DNA from 4 places in the Ornithinibacillus liuyingii genome. Region 2 is predicted to be linked to each of the others. Evidence: predicted binding sites of a transcription regulator. Region 2 holds the regulator's gene; each other region holds the start of a gene.
The links. Region 2 encodes LexA, which represses DNA repair genes until DNA is damaged. Its sites were predicted from a motif close to CGAACATATGTTCG; they were not measured.
Positions count from the first base shown of each region.

Region 1: the regulator LexA is predicted to act here: its motif matches at 1,946-1,959, upstream of ACSKT4_RS11970 (carbohydrate kinase).
Region 3: the regulator LexA is predicted to act here: its motif matches at 2,118-2,131, upstream of ACSKT4_RS04850 (WYL domain-containing protein).
Region 4: the regulator LexA is predicted to act here: its motif matches at 1,414-1,427, upstream of ACSKT4_RS11645 (YolD-like family protein).

Region 1 covers NZ_JBPWOS010000008.1:44,921-49,072, reverse strand. The annotation lists gene ACSKT4_RS11980 (sensor histidine kinase) at 43-1,176, shown strand; gene ACSKT4_RS11975 (response regulator transcription factor) at 1,173-1,775, shown strand; gene ACSKT4_RS11970 (carbohydrate kinase) at 1,975-3,084, shown strand; gene ACSKT4_RS11965 (pseudouridine-5'-phosphate glycosidase) at 3,081-3,995, shown strand.
Region 2 covers NZ_JBPWOS010000001.1:480,771-484,922, reverse strand. The annotation lists gene tkt (transketolase) at 1-574, opposite strand, end outside; gene ACSKT4_RS02425 (DUF896 domain-containing protein) at 675-911, opposite strand; gene ACSKT4_RS02420 (YneB family resolvase-like protein) at 997-1,656, opposite strand; gene lexA (transcriptional repressor LexA) at 1,928-2,551, shown strand; gene glnA (type I glutamate--ammonia ligase) at 2,693-4,024, opposite strand; gene ACSKT4_RS02405 (MerR family transcriptional regulator) at 4,085-4,152, opposite strand, start outside.
Region 3 covers NZ_JBPWOS010000003.1:56,685-60,836, forward strand. The annotation lists gene gap (type I glyceraldehyde-3-phosphate dehydrogenase) at 1-345, opposite strand, end outside; gene ACSKT4_RS04840 (sugar-binding transcriptional regulator) at 383-1,411, opposite strand; gene ACSKT4_RS04845 (glutaredoxin family protein) at 1,565-1,816, opposite strand; gene ACSKT4_RS04850 (WYL domain-containing protein) at 1,884-2,099, opposite strand; gene ACSKT4_RS04855 (hypothetical protein) at 2,497-2,832, shown strand; gene ACSKT4_RS04860 (hypothetical protein) at 2,895-3,095, shown strand; gene ACSKT4_RS04865 (N-acetylmuramoyl-L-alanine amidase family protein) at 3,309-4,152, opposite strand, start outside.
Region 4 covers NZ_JBPWOS010000007.1:215,800-219,951, forward strand. The annotation lists gene tatC (twin-arginine translocase subunit TatC) at 42-785, shown strand; gene ACSKT4_RS11640 (YozE family protein) at 809-1,030, shown strand; gene ACSKT4_RS11645 (YolD-like family protein) at 1,062-1,385, opposite strand; gene ACSKT4_RS11650 (exonuclease SbcCD subunit D) at 1,505-2,656, shown strand; gene ACSKT4_RS11655 (AAA family ATPase) at 2,658-4,152, shown strand, end outside.

The DNA of each region.
Region 1 (4,152 bases), on a different contig from region 2:
ATCTGCTATACTCAGGAGAAATAGAACTTAGGAGGGTATCAAATGCAAAAATGGTATCAAATTATCTACAAGAATACAGGACTTAGCATTTATTTGTGGATTGTATTTTGTATTTTACCCTTCTATTTCATTATTCGTTACTTTACGCCAATCGAAATATTAGTTGGCATTTTGATGGTTGTATTGTTTTTTACCGCATATCGATTATCGTTTATCAAAAAAGGCTGGACGGTTTATTTGTCTGTTGGAATAGAAATAGCAATTAGCATTGGAATGACGATTTACTTTGGATTTGTATATTTTTCTCTTTTTCTTGCCTTCTATATGGGAAATATCCAAAATAAGGCAGGATTTATTACATTATATGTCGTTAATTTAGTTACCACTATTTCTGCAACTACTCTTGGTTTCTTTACGCAAAGCCAAATCTTCTTTTCTCAATTACCATTCATCGTAATTAGTGTTATTGGGGTAATACTAATTCCTGTTAATATATTCTACCGTATAAATCGAGAAAAACTGGAGGACCAATTAGAGGATGCCAATAATCGAATCTCCCAATTAATGATTTTAGAAGAAAGGCAACGCATCGCTCGGGATTTGCATGATACATTGGGACAAAAGCTATCTTTAATTGGATTGAAAAGTGATTTAGCTGCAAGATTACTTCAAAAGCATCCAGAAAGGGTCCAAAAAGAGATTCTTGATATTCATCAAACAGCAAGAACAGCATTAAAGGAAGTACGGGAAATGGTTTCCGATATGCGTACGACAAGATTAGAGGATGAAGTAATTCATGTTCAACAGGTGCTGGAGGCTGCGGAAATGGAATACGTGTTAGAAGGTGACCCGAAGCTTGTGCATACGCCATTATTTGTAGAAGGAGTACTCAGTATGTGCCTAAAGGAAGCTGTAACCAATATCATAAAGCATAGCAAGGCTACATCCTGTCGAATTGCCATTCAACAAACACCGAGTGAGATTTGTATCCAAGTACAAGATGATGGTGTCGGGATCGGAGAGATTACAGATAAAAAAGGTAATGGGCTACGTGGTATGAGAGAACGTTTAGACTTTGTTAACGGAATTTTACATATGGAAAGTGGGAATGGTACCCTGCTTTCGATAAGCGTTCCAAATGTTGTTCAACCATTACCAGAGGAGAGGTTGTCATGATTCGAATTGTGATTGCAGAGGACCAACGGATGCTACTCGGGGCACTTGGTTCATTGCTAGATTTAGAGGATGATATGGAGGTTGTCGGAAAAGCCCAAGATGGCGTCGAAGCCTTAGAAATGGTTAAGCTCCATCAACCGGATATTTGTATAATGGACATTGAAATGCCTTTAAAGAGTGGCTTAGATGTAGCCGAAGAATTAAAAAATGAGGCATGTAAAATCATTATATTAACAACATTTGCTAGAGCAGGTTATTTTGAACGTGCAAGGGATGCCAATGTAAGTGGATATTTATTAAAAGACAGTCCAAGTGAAGAATTGGCAAATTCAATCCGCATCATTATGGAAGGAAGAAAAATCTATGCACCTGAATTAATCGATATAGCATTCAATAAAGAGCAAAACCCACTTTCCGACCGGGAAGAGCAGGTTATTCATTTGATTGCGGAAGGAAAGAACACAGAAGAAATAGCAAACCAGCTCTTCCTTACCAAAGGAACAGTGCGGAATTATGTATCGGTAATCCTAGACAAATTGGAGGCTAGCAATCGGATCGAAGCTATCTCTCGTTTTAAGGAAAAGGGTTGGTTTAAATAATCGCCATGCTTGTTTGTTAGACCTCGCTTCGGTAGGAAGCGAGGTCTTTTTTACAGCTTCTGCATCGAAAAGAGAATCGAAAGCCATTTTAATACCTATCAGTTTTTCTTCCATAAACAATTGACTTTATCCAATAAACATACTAACATAATAAACATAAGTTTATAATATAAACAAAAGTTTGGTTAGGTGGCATGATATGAATTTCTCACTTAATGAAAATGAACAAAAACTCTTTAATTTAATTAAGAAAAACCCTTTTATTTCACAGCAGGAACTGGCAGAGGAGATGAATCTATCCAGACCTTCCGTTGCGAACCTTATTTCAGGTCTAGTGAAAAAAGGTTATATTCACGGCAAAGCCTATATTGTAGGGGACGATAAGCAAATTGTCTGCATAGGTGGCGCGAATGTTGACCGGAAGTTTTACATAAAGGGTAAGCTTCAGTATGGGACTTCGAATCCAATCAGGTCTGTACAAAGTGCAGGTGGAGTGGCTAGAAATGTCGCAGAGAATCTAGGACGGTTAGGGAAAAATGTATCGCTACTCACGGCCAGCGGTTTTGACGCGGAATGGCATTTTATTGAAGAGGCTTCCTCTAGCTATATGAGCCTAACCCATACCATTCCATTAGTAAAAGAAGCGACAGGGTCTTATTCAGCTGTGATTGATCAATCGGGTGAGTTAGTATTGGCTTTAGCGGATATGGATATTTATGATTCCATTACACCAGAAGTACTACAACCAAAGCTTTCTAAGTTCTCCCTGGCAAGATGTTTCGTAGCCGATTTGAACTTGCCTATGGATACGTTAGCTTCTATCAAACAGTTTGCCTTAAGTAGAAATATTCCACTAGTATTTATTGCGGTATCTGCCCCGAAGATGGACAGACTACCGAAGGACTTACAAGGACTAACCTGGTTAATTACGAACTGTGATGAGACCGAGGCCTTTTTCGATATCGCTATTAAGACGAAGGCAGACTGGCAAGAAGCAGCTCATAAATGGTTGCAATTAGGAATTGAAAATATTGTAGTAACCAATGGAAAAGAAGGAGCACTAATCGGAAATCTAGAAGAAGGAATTCATCATATGCCAGCATTAGAAGTGACGAATGTCCATGATGTTACAGGGGCAGGAGATGCCTTTTCTGCAGGGGTAATCTATGCATGGCTGGAAGGGGAAAGTCTTCCTACTATCGCGAAGGCAGCTGCCGTTAATTCTTCTAAAACAATCCAAACGAATTATACCGTAAGACAAGATTTGACACCTCAACAACTTAAATTAGATATGGAGGAAGTAGAATGAGACATTATGTAGAACTATCAGCAGAAGTAAAACAAGCAAAGGAACAAGGAAAACCAGTAGTTGCATTGGAATCGACTATCATCTCTCATGGGATGCCATATCCACAAAACGTGCAAACAGCTCGCGAAGTGGAACAAATCATTCGTGATAATGGTGCTGTACCTGCTACGATAGCATTGATTGATGGGAAAATTAAAGTAGGCTTAACAGATGAGGAATTAGAGCAATTTGGCAATAGTCAAGGTGTTGCGAAGGTTTCCCGTCGTGACCTTCCATACATTTTAGCTACGAAGCAATTAGGAGCAACTACAGTAGCTGCTACAATGATTTGTGCAGAGCTTGCTGATATTAACATATTTGTTACGGGAGGTATTGGTGGTGTACACCGAGGTGCAGAAACAACCATGGATATTTCGGCAGATTTAGAAGAGCTTGCACAAACGAATGTAGCAGTAGTATGTGCTGGAGCTAAATCCATTCTCGATTTAGGACTAACAATGGAATACCTAGAAACAAAAGGGGTTCCCGTAATCGGTTACCAGACAGAAGTTTTACCTGCATTTTATACGAGAACAAGCGAATATCCGGTCAACTTCTCAGCGGAGAACGTAGATGTCATTGCGAAGACATTAAAATCAAAATGGGATATAGAGCTTCAAGGTGGAGCGGTTATTGCTAATCCAATTCCGGAAGAGCATGCAATGCCTGAGGAAGTAATTAATCATGCCATTGCTTCAGCCGTAAAGGAAGCAGATGAAAAAGGGATAACAGGAAAGGACACAACGCCATTCCTACTTGGAAAGATTAAAGAAATTACTGGCGGAAAGAGTTTAGATTCTAATATTGCACTTGTTAAAAATAATGCAGTATTAGGTGCGAAATTAGCCGTAGAGCTAAATTCACTAGTCTAATCTATGGAAGTAGTGCAGACATAACGATAAGATAGAGACCCGAATGAAGCACAACGTTACACTGACATATCCTCTCATGAAAAGTTAAGGATATGTTAGTGTGATATTGTAGAGTCATTCGGGTTTTTTAACGTGGATAAGCCCATGCTGTTTTTAC
Region 2 (4,152 bases):
CTAGCGAAATATCATTAGAATCGTATAAAACAATCAATTTACCGAGCCTTAGATGGCCAGCCAGGGAAGCCGCTTCATGCGAAATTCCTTCCATTAAATCACCATCACCAACTAAGCAATAGGTATAATGGTCTATAATGTTCATATCACTTTTATTATACTTAGCAGCTAAATACACCTCAGCCATCGCCATCCCAACAGACATTGCAATACCTTGGCCTAAAGGACCTGTAGTTGCTTCTACACCATCGGTATGATGAACTTCTGGATGGCCTGGCGTCCTAGAACCCCACTGGCGAAACTCCTTTAAATCTTCTATTGTTACGTCATAGCCCGATAAATGTAACAGACTGTACAGTAGCATTGATCCATGTCCAGCAGATAATACAAACCGGTCGCGGTTAAACCATTTAGAATTTTTAGGATTGTGATTCATTATGTCTGCCCATAACGTATACGCCATTGGAGAAGCACCCATTGGTAATCCAGGATGTCCTGAATTAGCTTTTTCTATGGCATCAATGGATAGGGTGCGAATTGCATTAATGGACATTTGCTCTATATTAGTAGACATACGTAATACTCCTTTCGGTCAGAAGAATAGTAATACTTGTTTTCTGTAAAATGTAGATAGTTAACAAGTACTAGTATTCCTTATTATGATATTACTATGTCTAATGTTTTTGGTTTCTTTCCTGCATGTCACGTAACTTTTTAGGAGTCACGTCATTTCCTGCTGGATCAATTACCGTCATGGTCTTCAATTGATTCTTAAAAGAGTTGCGGACATTCCCTAAATACTCTTCTCGTAGTTTTTTTCTCTCTTTTTCTTCATCCTTTGTTAGTCCTTCTGCAGTCTTTGCCTTTTTAGCCAGTGCATTAATACGATCTAATTTTTCTTTTGAAATCATCTCATAACCTCCTAGAATAAATCTATCTTATTCATCATTATTAATATTAAAAAGCAAGAACACGACACGTTCTTGCTTTTTAATATTACCTGTTCAACTTATCTGAATCAATTATTTGATATTCTTGGTATCTTCTATGGACAGTAGCCTTTGAGATAGAATATCCCAATCCAGTTAACGTCTTTGCAATTTCACTGAAGGTAAGGCCATTATTTCGTAATCGAATGATTTCCTCGATTGGTACTTCCTTTCTCTCCCTACCTGGAGCTAAATGCTGATTAGCAAGATTCTTAGCTGGATTATAGCCATTCTCTATCGCTTTTTTCATACCTCGTTTTATTTTTACATTGTGAATTTTGCGTTGGTATTCCTCCACTATACCGACAATCTGTAATACCATAGAATCTGATTCGGATAATTCTAGCTTTCCATCGTGAATCGCAGTGTAGATGGAAATATTCAACTTCGCTAATTGATGAAACAATGCTATTTTTGTATTTCCTCGACCTAATCTTGTTTCATCTTGAATAAGGAGAGCATCTGCTTGTCCACGTTCAAACGTTTCAAGCATGTCAAATATTCCATCTCGTTCTACTTCATATCCACTCGCTTGCTCCTCTATACATTTTACAACATGGAATTGATACCGATTTGCCAATTGGCATAATTCTTCCTTCTGTCTAGCTAATGACGTTTCCTGAACTTTTTTATCTGTACTTACTCTGCAGTATATAATGACATTCAATTTATTAACTCCTATTATGCACTAATTAATGATACGTATAAGAAACCTAATGTTACAGCAAAAGCAACAATATAAAATAAATCTGTCTTGTTTACTTTACCAAACATTTTTTCATCATCCCTTCTCGATTATATCACAAGAACCTTTGTTCGTATTTTTATTATATCAGAACATATGATCTTGTCAATGATTTTTCGAACGAATGTTTGCATTATATGCCATACGATGGTAAACTAGCATTAATAAATAATATGTGCGAGGTGTTTAATAGATGACAAAATTATCAACTAGACAACAAGCTATACTTGAATACATAAAAGAACAAGTCAAATTAAAAGGTTATCCACCATCTGTTAGAGAAATTGCTGAAGCAGTGGGCCTTGCCTCAAGCTCAACTGTTCACGGGCACCTCTCTAGATTAGAAAGCAAAGGTTTTATTCGCCGAGATCCTACTAAACCCCGAGCAATAGAAATACTAGATTTGGATGAAGAAAGTAATATACCTAGGGAAGAAGCTCGCTATGCACCCGTTATTGGTAAAGTAACAGCTGGTATACCTATTACTGCTGTAGAAAATATTGAAGAATTTGTGCCAGTCCCTAGCTCAACTGCAGGTCCTGATGAAAATCTATTTGTCCTAGTAATTGATGGTGAGAGTATGATTGAGGCTGGTATTTTAGACGGTGATATGGTAATAGTGAAACAACAGAGTACAGCACAAAATGGAGATATTGTTGTAGCAATGACGGAAGATGATGAAGCAACCGTAAAGCGATTTTTCAAAGAAAAAGATTATATTCGCTTACAGCCTGAAAACGCAACAATGGAACCATTAATATATAAGAATGTATCGATTCTTGGTAAAGTAGTTGGGCTTTATCGTCATATTCATTAACGATATATCGAAATACAAAAACGCATTTGCTCTTCTCTTAGCAAATGCGTTTTTAATAGGATCGGAAAGCTAGTGTAAATTCTATCAAAATAAACCGGTGAGCTAGGAGGATTCTCCTATACTCACCGGTTTTCTTTTCTATTAGTAGTTAGTTAAATATTGATCTCTTTCCCATGGATGTACGCTTGTGCGGAACATATCCCATTCGATTTCTTTTGCTTCAATATAATGTTCAAATAGATGCTCCCCTAATGCTTCTACAATAACTTCATCATTTTTAAGTTCTTGTAATGCATCAATTAGCGATGATGGTAAATCTTTAATTCCAACTTCATCACGTTCTTCTTTTGTCATAACATAAATATTACGATCAACCGCAGGTGGTGGTGTCATATTGTTACGGATTCCATCAAGTCCCGCTGCTAATAAAACAGATAATGCCATATATGGATTAGCTGCTGGATCAACACTTCTTGCCTCAACACGTGTACTTAAACCACGAGAGTTTGGAATACGCATAAGACAGCTTCTGTTTGCTGCAGACCATGCAACATAGCTTGGTGCTTCATAGCCAGGTACTAGACGCTTATATGAGTTAACTGTTGGATTGGTTATCGCTGTAAATCCAGTAGCGTGCTTTACAATACCTGCAATAAATTGATAGGCTGTGTCACTTAATTCTAAATCTCCACTCGGGTTGTAGAATGCATTTTCTCCACCTTTAAATAGGGACATGTTAGTATGCATTCCAGAACCGTTTACTCCAAATAATGGCTTAGGCATAAACGTTGCGTGAAGATTATGTTTTCTAGCAATTGTCTTAACAACTAGCTTAAACGTTTGAATATCATCCGCATGTTTTAATGCATCAGAATATTTAAAGTCAATTTCATGTTGTCCAGGGGCAACCTCATGGTGAGATGCTTCAATCTCAAAGCCCATTTCTTCTAGTTCTAATACAATATCACGACGGCAATTTTCCCCTAAATCAGTAGGCGCTAAATCAAAATATCCACCATGGTCGTTTAGTTCTAAAGAAGGATCTCCCTTTTCATCTAATTTAAATAGGAAGAATTCCGGTTCAGTTCCAATATTGAAAGCATCAAAGCCAAGCTCTTCCATTTTCTTCAAATTACGTTTTAAGTTATAACGTGGGCACCCTTCAAATGGTGTACCATCAGGACGATAGATATCACAAATAAAACGGGCAACTTTTCCTTTTTCTGAAGTCCAAGGGAACACGACAAATGTATCTAAATCTGGATATAAATACATGTCAGATTCTTCAATACGCACAAATCCCTCAATAGATGAGCCATCAAACATCATTTTGTTATCAAGTGCTTTCTCTAATTGACTTAATGGGATTTCCACATTTTTAATTGTTCCTAGCATGTCTGTAAATTGAAGTCGAATAAATTTAACATTTTCTTCTTTGATTTTTCTTTCAATCTCTTCTCTCGAGTAACCCATAAATTTCTCTCCTCCTAAATTATAATCAGTATATTTTATAGGAATTCACTTCCCCTATACCTACCTATTCACAAAAAATCTAGCAAGTTCCCCTTGTCGTAGATTAGCTTTACCAAATCGATTCGCTT
Region 3 (4,152 bases), on a different contig from region 2:
CTTCGCACCAGCATCAATATGTTTTTGAGAAGAATCACGATCAACGAAGCGACCAGTAGATTCAACTACTACTTCAACACCAAGCTCGCCCCATGGAAGATTGCCTGGGTCACGCTCAGCTAATACCTTAATTTCTTTTCCACCAACAACGATGTTAGAACCGTTAACGGATACTTCTTCCTCTAATACACCATGTACTGAGTCATATTTTAATAGATGTGCAAGCATATTAGCATCTGTTAAGTCATTTACTGCTACGATTTCTACATCGTCTCTTTTTAGTGCTTGACGAAATACATTACGTCCAATACGACCAAAACCATTAATACCAACTTTTACTGCCATTGTATATTCCTCCTAAAATTCTATAAGTATTATTTATTTAAAGGGAAGTATCCCTTAAAATCTGTTCCGCAGCTGCCTCATCCGTAATGAGCACATTGCTTGTACCATGCTTGAAATAGGATTCGATTGCTTTAGCCTTCGATTTACCACCAGCAACGGTAACCACATGTTTCATCGACTCTAAATCCTCTAACTGCAATCCAACAGTACGCACCTTGTGAACAACATTACCTTGCTGATCAAAGTAGTAACCAAATGCTTCACTAACTGCATTTTCCTCTACTAGCTTTTCCCTTAATTCATGTGGTGTCTTTCGGCGCTCTGCCATCGTCAATGCATCTCCAATTCCATGTAAGACAATATCAGCATTTTTTATAAGCTGTAAGACTTCTATTATAGAAGGCTCCTGGATGATGTTTTGATAGGAAGAGTCACTAATTGGATCTGGGACATAAAGTAGACGATAATCTCCCTGTGCTTTACGGGACATTTGTGCCACAATCGTATTGGCTTGGTTTTCCATTTTCTCTCCAATGCCACCACGTGCTGGTACAAATAGGCAATTATTTTCTAATTCGAACGGTGTCATTACACTTGCAACAGAAGCCATCGTCGTTCCACCTGTTACAGCAATCGTAGCATTGGGCGATATAATCTTTTTAAGATATGAGACACAAGCTTTTCCCATCTCTTGTTTAACCCATTCTGCGTCATCACTGTTTCCTGGAACTACAATAACATTCTCTACTTGTAATGTTTCCTTAATTCGATTTTCTAAAACAGTTAAGCCCATTATTTCACTCATAAATTGATTGAGTTGTTCTAGAACCTTTTCACCTTGTTCCGTAACAAGCATACCCTTTGTCGTAACTTCTAATAACCCCTGTTCGTAAAGTAAATCAATTTCACTTCGAACCTGTCTTTCCGTTAATTGACTACTTTCCGCAAGACCTCTTCTACCAATAGGTTGATAGAGGTTTACCGTGCGCAACAGAGAGAATCTGGTTTGCATTACTTCTAACAAGTCAGGTATGAGCTTTTTCTGTAGGTCGAATATTTCTTTCATGACATTACCCCTTTAGAATCGGGAACAAAAATGTCCCACGCATTCTTATGGTGTCCCACATGTCCCAAAAAAATACACATAGTAGAATCCTATGTACATTATTATCATATCATAATGCGTAAAATATACAACCAATATGATTGTAAATTATCCTTATTTCTTTTGTAAATTCACATTCAAGGTTGTTTCAACCGAATTGTAGTCAATCTGTTCACAATTCAACTGAACTCCATTTATTTCGATTACTGGAATGGATAAATGATAGCTTTCTAACCATTCGTCATTTGTATAAATATCTCGTTTCTCGATTTCAAAATGATAATCCTGTTGGAACATTCCTAGTAATGCTTCAGCGCTATCACAAAGAGAACAGTTTTCTTTCGTGTAGAATATGACTTTTTCCATTAGGGCACCTTCTATATTTAACTTTTCTAAGACCATAGTATACAATACAAACCAATAAATCCAAAAATTATGCTCCTACATGGTTAGAAATTGCACCAGTAGATAATATATTGTCTAGTTTAAAGGTTCTTATTTTCTTACGCCAATAGCAATAAGCCAACATATAATCCTGGTTCATACTTAATACCCGAATAAAACGTTTAGAAACATTATTATGTCGATCGATATAGAAAATAATTATTTTCTCTTTGTTTTCCATTGAACGTAGAAACAGCCTCTTCATAGCCAAAGCCTCCCGATAGGAACGTTTGTTCTCATTATATCATTTAGAACATGTTGAAGCAAGGCTATGTTTTATAAAACTCTATAGCACTTAGTACTTATATAATACGTACTAAGTCATTTATAGAACGCCTATCCAAACGTCAATTTTAAATCTTTTTTATAGAAATCTACTAAACTAAAATGATAAAATAATATGCGATTATAAGTATAAAGAACTAATTATAATTCCCTAAACGCTAATTATTTTATTCAATAAAATATAATAAAGAGTGATATCATGCCAAAATCAAAAATTGCTGTAGCTTATGAGATAGTTTGTAGTTACCCTACAAGATTTAAATATACCAAAAGAATAAAGAGTCTGGGGAATTTTGAAGGAAAGAAGGGATTAGTCAATGACGACCGAAAGAATTCAAACTCATAAGAGGAGAATATCTTTTTTTGATGGAGGATTAGTACAGTACATCGGGTGGCGAATAGCAGGTTGGTTAGTTACTATTTTTACTTTAGGAATTTGCTATCCTTGGGCAGTTACAATGATTTATGGTTGGAAAATCAATCATACCGTAGTTGAAGGGAAAAGACTGAAGTTTAATGGTACTGCTATTGGTCTATTTGGGAATTGGATTAAGTGGTGGTTTTTAACAATAATCACGCTTGGAATCTATGGTTTCTGGGTGTTTATAAAACTAGAAAATTGGAAAGTAAAACATACTACATTTGAAAATTAAACCTAGATAACTACATTTAGTTGCCCATACTCTCTAATAAATTGTAGAAGATAGGTGTTGAAATGAAGTTCAAAAAACCAAAATCTCCTATTTCAAAAGTTAAATCTAGCGTAAAAAGGTCAGTGAACAAGACAGTTGTACCAGGTTATGGTAAAGGCGGAGCAACTGCTTTAAGTAATCCAAAGAAATACGTAAAGAAAAGACTGTTAGGACAACCACTGTCTAAAAAAAGGAAAAAAGGATTACTTTCATTGTTCAAATAGGAACCATTAAGGGATGCATTTAGTTGCATCCCTTAACTACATACCAAATACTCCCGTGTCGATTATCAACTTTCGGAAGAATCTTTTAAGTATCTAAGATTACAATTATGACTGACTAGTGAATACATATCTGAGAGCACTAGATTTATTAGAGAAAGCCCCAATTCTAATAACTGGGGCTTTTGATTACTTCTAGATTACACAGTAAATTACTTACCTAACTCTCAAACGGTCGCCTGGACGAATAACATCACTTGTCATTCCATTCAAGCTCTTAATAGCTTCAACTGTAGTATTATACTGTTGTGCGATACCCCACAATGTTTCCCCAGATTGGACAATGTGGTAAACTACCCCACCACTGACAATCAGAACCTGGCCTGGATAAATGGTATCACCTGTAAGACCGTTTAAATCCTTTAATTGTTGTACCGTCATATTATGGGCTTGGGCAATACTCCACAATGTATCACCAGGCTGTACTGTGTAAGTATTAGTTCCTCCATTATCTTTCCTTCTTAATCCAAAATGAGAAGCAATGGCATCAGCTAGTGCCTTCCCTGTTCGATCCATTACGATATCATCACGCATTTTGACAATATCAATGGTGGAATCCATAAACCCACCTTCAATTAGAATTGCTGGCATATTGGATTCACGAAGCATATGGAAGTTTTCCGATTTAATACCACGATCTCGTAAGCCCATTGCACCAACTATAGCCGGGTGAATTTTTCTTGCTAAAGCAAGACCAGTAGAAGAACCAGGATAATGGTAGGTTTCAGTACCAGTCCAAGTACCCCATTGACCTGTGTTAGCGTTGTGATGATAAGATACCAAAATATCTGCACCTTCACTATTTGCCTTATTCGTACGTGCTGTTAAAGATACATCGGTGTTCCCAGTTGGGTCATCTAAACGAATAATAATGGCATTTTCATATTCATTCAAATACCTAGTAGCTGCAACTACTACTTTGTTGTTGAAATACCATTCCCTTTCACCATCCGGAGTTCTTTTCCCCGGTGTATTCATACCATGTCCTGCGTCTAATGCG
Region 4 (4,152 bases), on a different contig from region 2:
ATGAAATTTGATACAGCATTTGAACTCTTGGGGTGTTTTGTATGGCGCGTAAGAATAAAGAGAAAGAAATGAATTTTACTGGTCATCTAGCGGAGCTTAGAAATAGGTTAGTGGTAACTGCTCTCTTCTTTGTTGCGTTTTTTATTATAGGTTTTGTATATGTTAGAGATATTTATGGATTTTTTGAGAGTCATATTGACTTTAAACTAGCAGTAATTGGTTTAGGAGAAGTGTTTTGGGTGCAATTTACTATGGCTGGAATCGTTGCATTAGCTGCTACTCTTCCAATATTAGCTTTGCAGATTTGGTTGTTTATTAAGCCAGGGCTTACGCCTAAAGAAAGAAGAGCATCCTTAGCGTATATCCCGGTCATTTTCCTGCTGTTTGTTGGTGGACTAGTTGTTGGTTATATCATGTTTATCAATTTAATATTACCATTCTTATTATCACTAAATGATGGTATGTTTAATGAAATGTTTACGGTAGAAAAGTATTTTAAGTTCGTCTTTCGCATTACTTTACCATTTGCTATTATTTTTGAAATACCAATTATTGCGATGTTTTTAACTAGTATTGGCATTTTATCGCCAAACGCGATGCGAAAAATGAGAAAATATGCTTATTTTATTTTGATTATCGTTGCTGCGATGGTTACACCACCAGACTTTATTTTACCATTAATCGTTGCAATTCCGTTCTTTCTATTATATGAAATCAGTATTTACCTTTCTACTACGGTATATAGAAAGAAAGAGAAGAAGCATCGTGAATTTATGGAAGGCTAATTTATATTTTTGAGGTGTTTTATATGCGCTCGTTCTATCATTTTATGATGAGCTATCGTGGAAAAAAGAAGCCAGATGAGGAAAGTAAACTGGCAGATTGGATGTTTCAGGATCATAATTTTCCGAGGCACTCTGATAACTATGACGAAATTAGCGAGTATTTAGAATGGAATAGTCCATTCACCAATGCGATATCTGTATTTGACTCGCTGTGGGAAATATATGTAATAAAAGAAAAAGATTAAACTAGGGTCTGTCGATTAGACAGACCCATTACTATGATTGAATACGATATATATCGTTAAATGGAATAGCTAGTATTTCTTCGTTTAGATTCTTCAAGAGAACCTTTTGCTTTAGTTGATCGAACCTTTGAATCGTCCCACTAATCGCTAACATTTTCCCGCTTTGGTAATACGTTAATGTAATAAGCTGATTGTCCTGATACGCCTCGATCATTTGATTGTTTATTAGCTCAAGCTCCTGCTCATCTAGTAGAGGCCGTTGGATACGTTTATCCTCACTCCATATAGATTTTAGGAGTTCTACATGCTCAGGGAGCATTAATGAAGTCCATTTGATGGATCCTCTATCATTCACGATTTTATCACCTCATCCTTATTATATACGAACATTTGTTTGTTTATCAAGAAAGCAATATACTGTAGAGTAACGAAACATGATAAAATAGAAGAAGAAATCACAAGGGGGAAAGTAGTATGAAAATAGTACACACCGCTGATTGGCATCTTGGAAAGATTGTGAATAGCGTTCATATGACAGAGGAACAAGCGTATATTCTTGATCAGTTAGTAGACATCATTCGAACAGAGAACCCGGATGTGTTAGTAATTGCAGGCGATTTGTATGATAGAGCTATTCCACCAAAGGAAGCTGTAGATTTATTAAATCGCGTATTAACAACCCTTGTAACAGACATAAAGATCCCAGTATTAGCGATTTCTGGTAATCATGATAGTCCAGAACGTTTAGAATTTGGCACGGAATTATTCCGCTCACAAGGGCTTTATATTGAAACCAGGCTAAGTAGAAGTCTTGAGCCTGTTGTTATAGAAGACGAGCATGGTCCTGTTTACTTTCATTTAGTTCCATACATTGAGCCTGCCGAGGCTAGGGAACTATTTAACGATGATACGATTCATTCCCATCAAACAGCAATGGAAGCCGTAACGAACTATATTAGAGAGCATCATGACATGAAGGAACGTCACCTATTTGTAGGACATGCTTTTGTAGCTGGGGGAATGGAGTCTGAATCAGAGGAGCGATTATCGATGATTGGTGGAACTCCATATGTTGATGCGAATTTGTTTCAAGACTTTGTTTATGTTGCGTTAGGACATTTGCATCAACCACAGCGTATTAAGCGAGATGAGGTAAGGTATAGTGGTTCGATTTTAAAATACTCCTTTTCTGAAGCTACTCATAAGAAGTCTGTCACCATTATTGAACTAGACGCTGATGGAACGTGTGAGTTAAAAGCTATTCCGTTAGTACCGAAGCATGATATGCGTATTGTGGAAGGATATTTTGAGGATCTTCTTACCAATCCACTAGAAAACAATGAGGATTACTTGCACATCCGCCTTCTCGACAAGGGACAGATAATGGATCCGATGTACAAGCTAAGGAAAGTGTATCCGAATATTTTACGATTAGAGCGGGTTGGATTTTCTACAACCAAGAGCTTACTAGATTTACAACAAATTCGCCAAAAGCAAACACAATCTCATACAGAGCTATTTGCTTCCTTTTATGAAGAGATTACTGGTGAAGCGATCGATGAGAAACGAATGGCGTATATCGAAAGTACGATTTCGACTGTAATGGCAAAGGAAAGAGGGGAATAAAATGCGTGCAATCAAGCTAAGTGTGACTGCTTTCGGTCCCTATTTAGAAAAGCAAGTTATTGACTTTGAGTTGTTAGGTGATGAATCTATTTTTCTAATAACTGGCCCCACTGGTGCTGGAAAGACAACTGTGTTTGATGCGATTTGTTATGCTTTATATGGGAGAGCAAGTGGCTCTGATCGTGACCAAGACTCGCTACGCAGCCATTTTGCAGCAATAGATGAGCCTACTGAAGTAGTATTCCAATTTGCCCTAAATAACCGCGTGTATGAGATTATACGTAATCCTAAGCAACAAAAGAAAAAAGAACGTGGCGATGGTTACACCGAAGAGCCAGCTAAGGCAATCCTGTATGAGATTGTCAATGGAGAAAAACAATTGCTATCCTCTCGTATTAAGGATGTCAATGAAACAATTGAAGAGAAGCTTGGATTTGATTATGAGCAATTTCGTAAAATGGTACTAATTCCTCAAGGAGAATTTCGTAAGCTCATCTCAGAAAATAGTAGAGAACGTGAAGCCATTCTTCAGAAGATATTCCGTACCCATTTTTATGAAAAAATGACGGATGAATTAAAAATTCAAGCGAAAGAATTAGAAACTCAAATGAAAAAGCTAGAAGCGGATATGGAATATGAACTATCTAAAATTGACTGGCAACATGTTGAAATAGAAGAGTCGGATACTAATGAGGTTAAACTAGATAAACTCCGTCTAGAAATTGAAGAAACAGAGAATAGAGCGACTGAGCAAAACGAAGCAATAGGGAAGCAGCGGGAAAAGTTAAAACTTGTAGAGGATAAGCTCAGAAAAGCGAGTATCATTGAAGAGAAGTTTAAGGAACAACAAGCCCTCTTAGTACAACAGCATCGGCTTGATCAGCAGAAATCTTCAATGGCAGAACAGAAAGCAAGGCTTCACCTTGCTAGAACCGCTCAGCAACTTGTCCCACTTGAAGAACAAGCCGCTTCACGACAGGTAGAGTGGCAAAGACAAGCTAAACGTCTACAGGAGCAAGAAGCCAATCTAGCTCAGCTAAATAAAGAGTATGAGAGCGTGAAACAGAAATATGAAGTGGCGATAAGTAAGGAATCGGAACGCGAAACATTAAAAGAAGAAATTAAACGTGGCAAAGAACAGCTGCAGCTTGTGAATACTTATCTTGAATTAACGAAGACAATGGATGAGCTGGAGCAGAAGAAAACCCAAGCCAATGATCAACTAACGCAAACGCAAATAAACTTACAAAAATTAGAAGCTAAAATGAAAGAGTTAGAAACACAATTAGCAGAAGAGACGACATTAACTAAAGCGTATTATGAAACAAGAGATGCGTTAATAGAACAAGAGGATAGGAAGAAAAAATTAACGGAATATCAAATAGAAAGTCACAAGCTAATTGGTTTAAGGCAACAATATGCAACCGCTAAGCGAAAATATCAAGAAAAACAAGAGCATATTAAGCATTTAAAGGACAAGTACGATAAGCTACTAC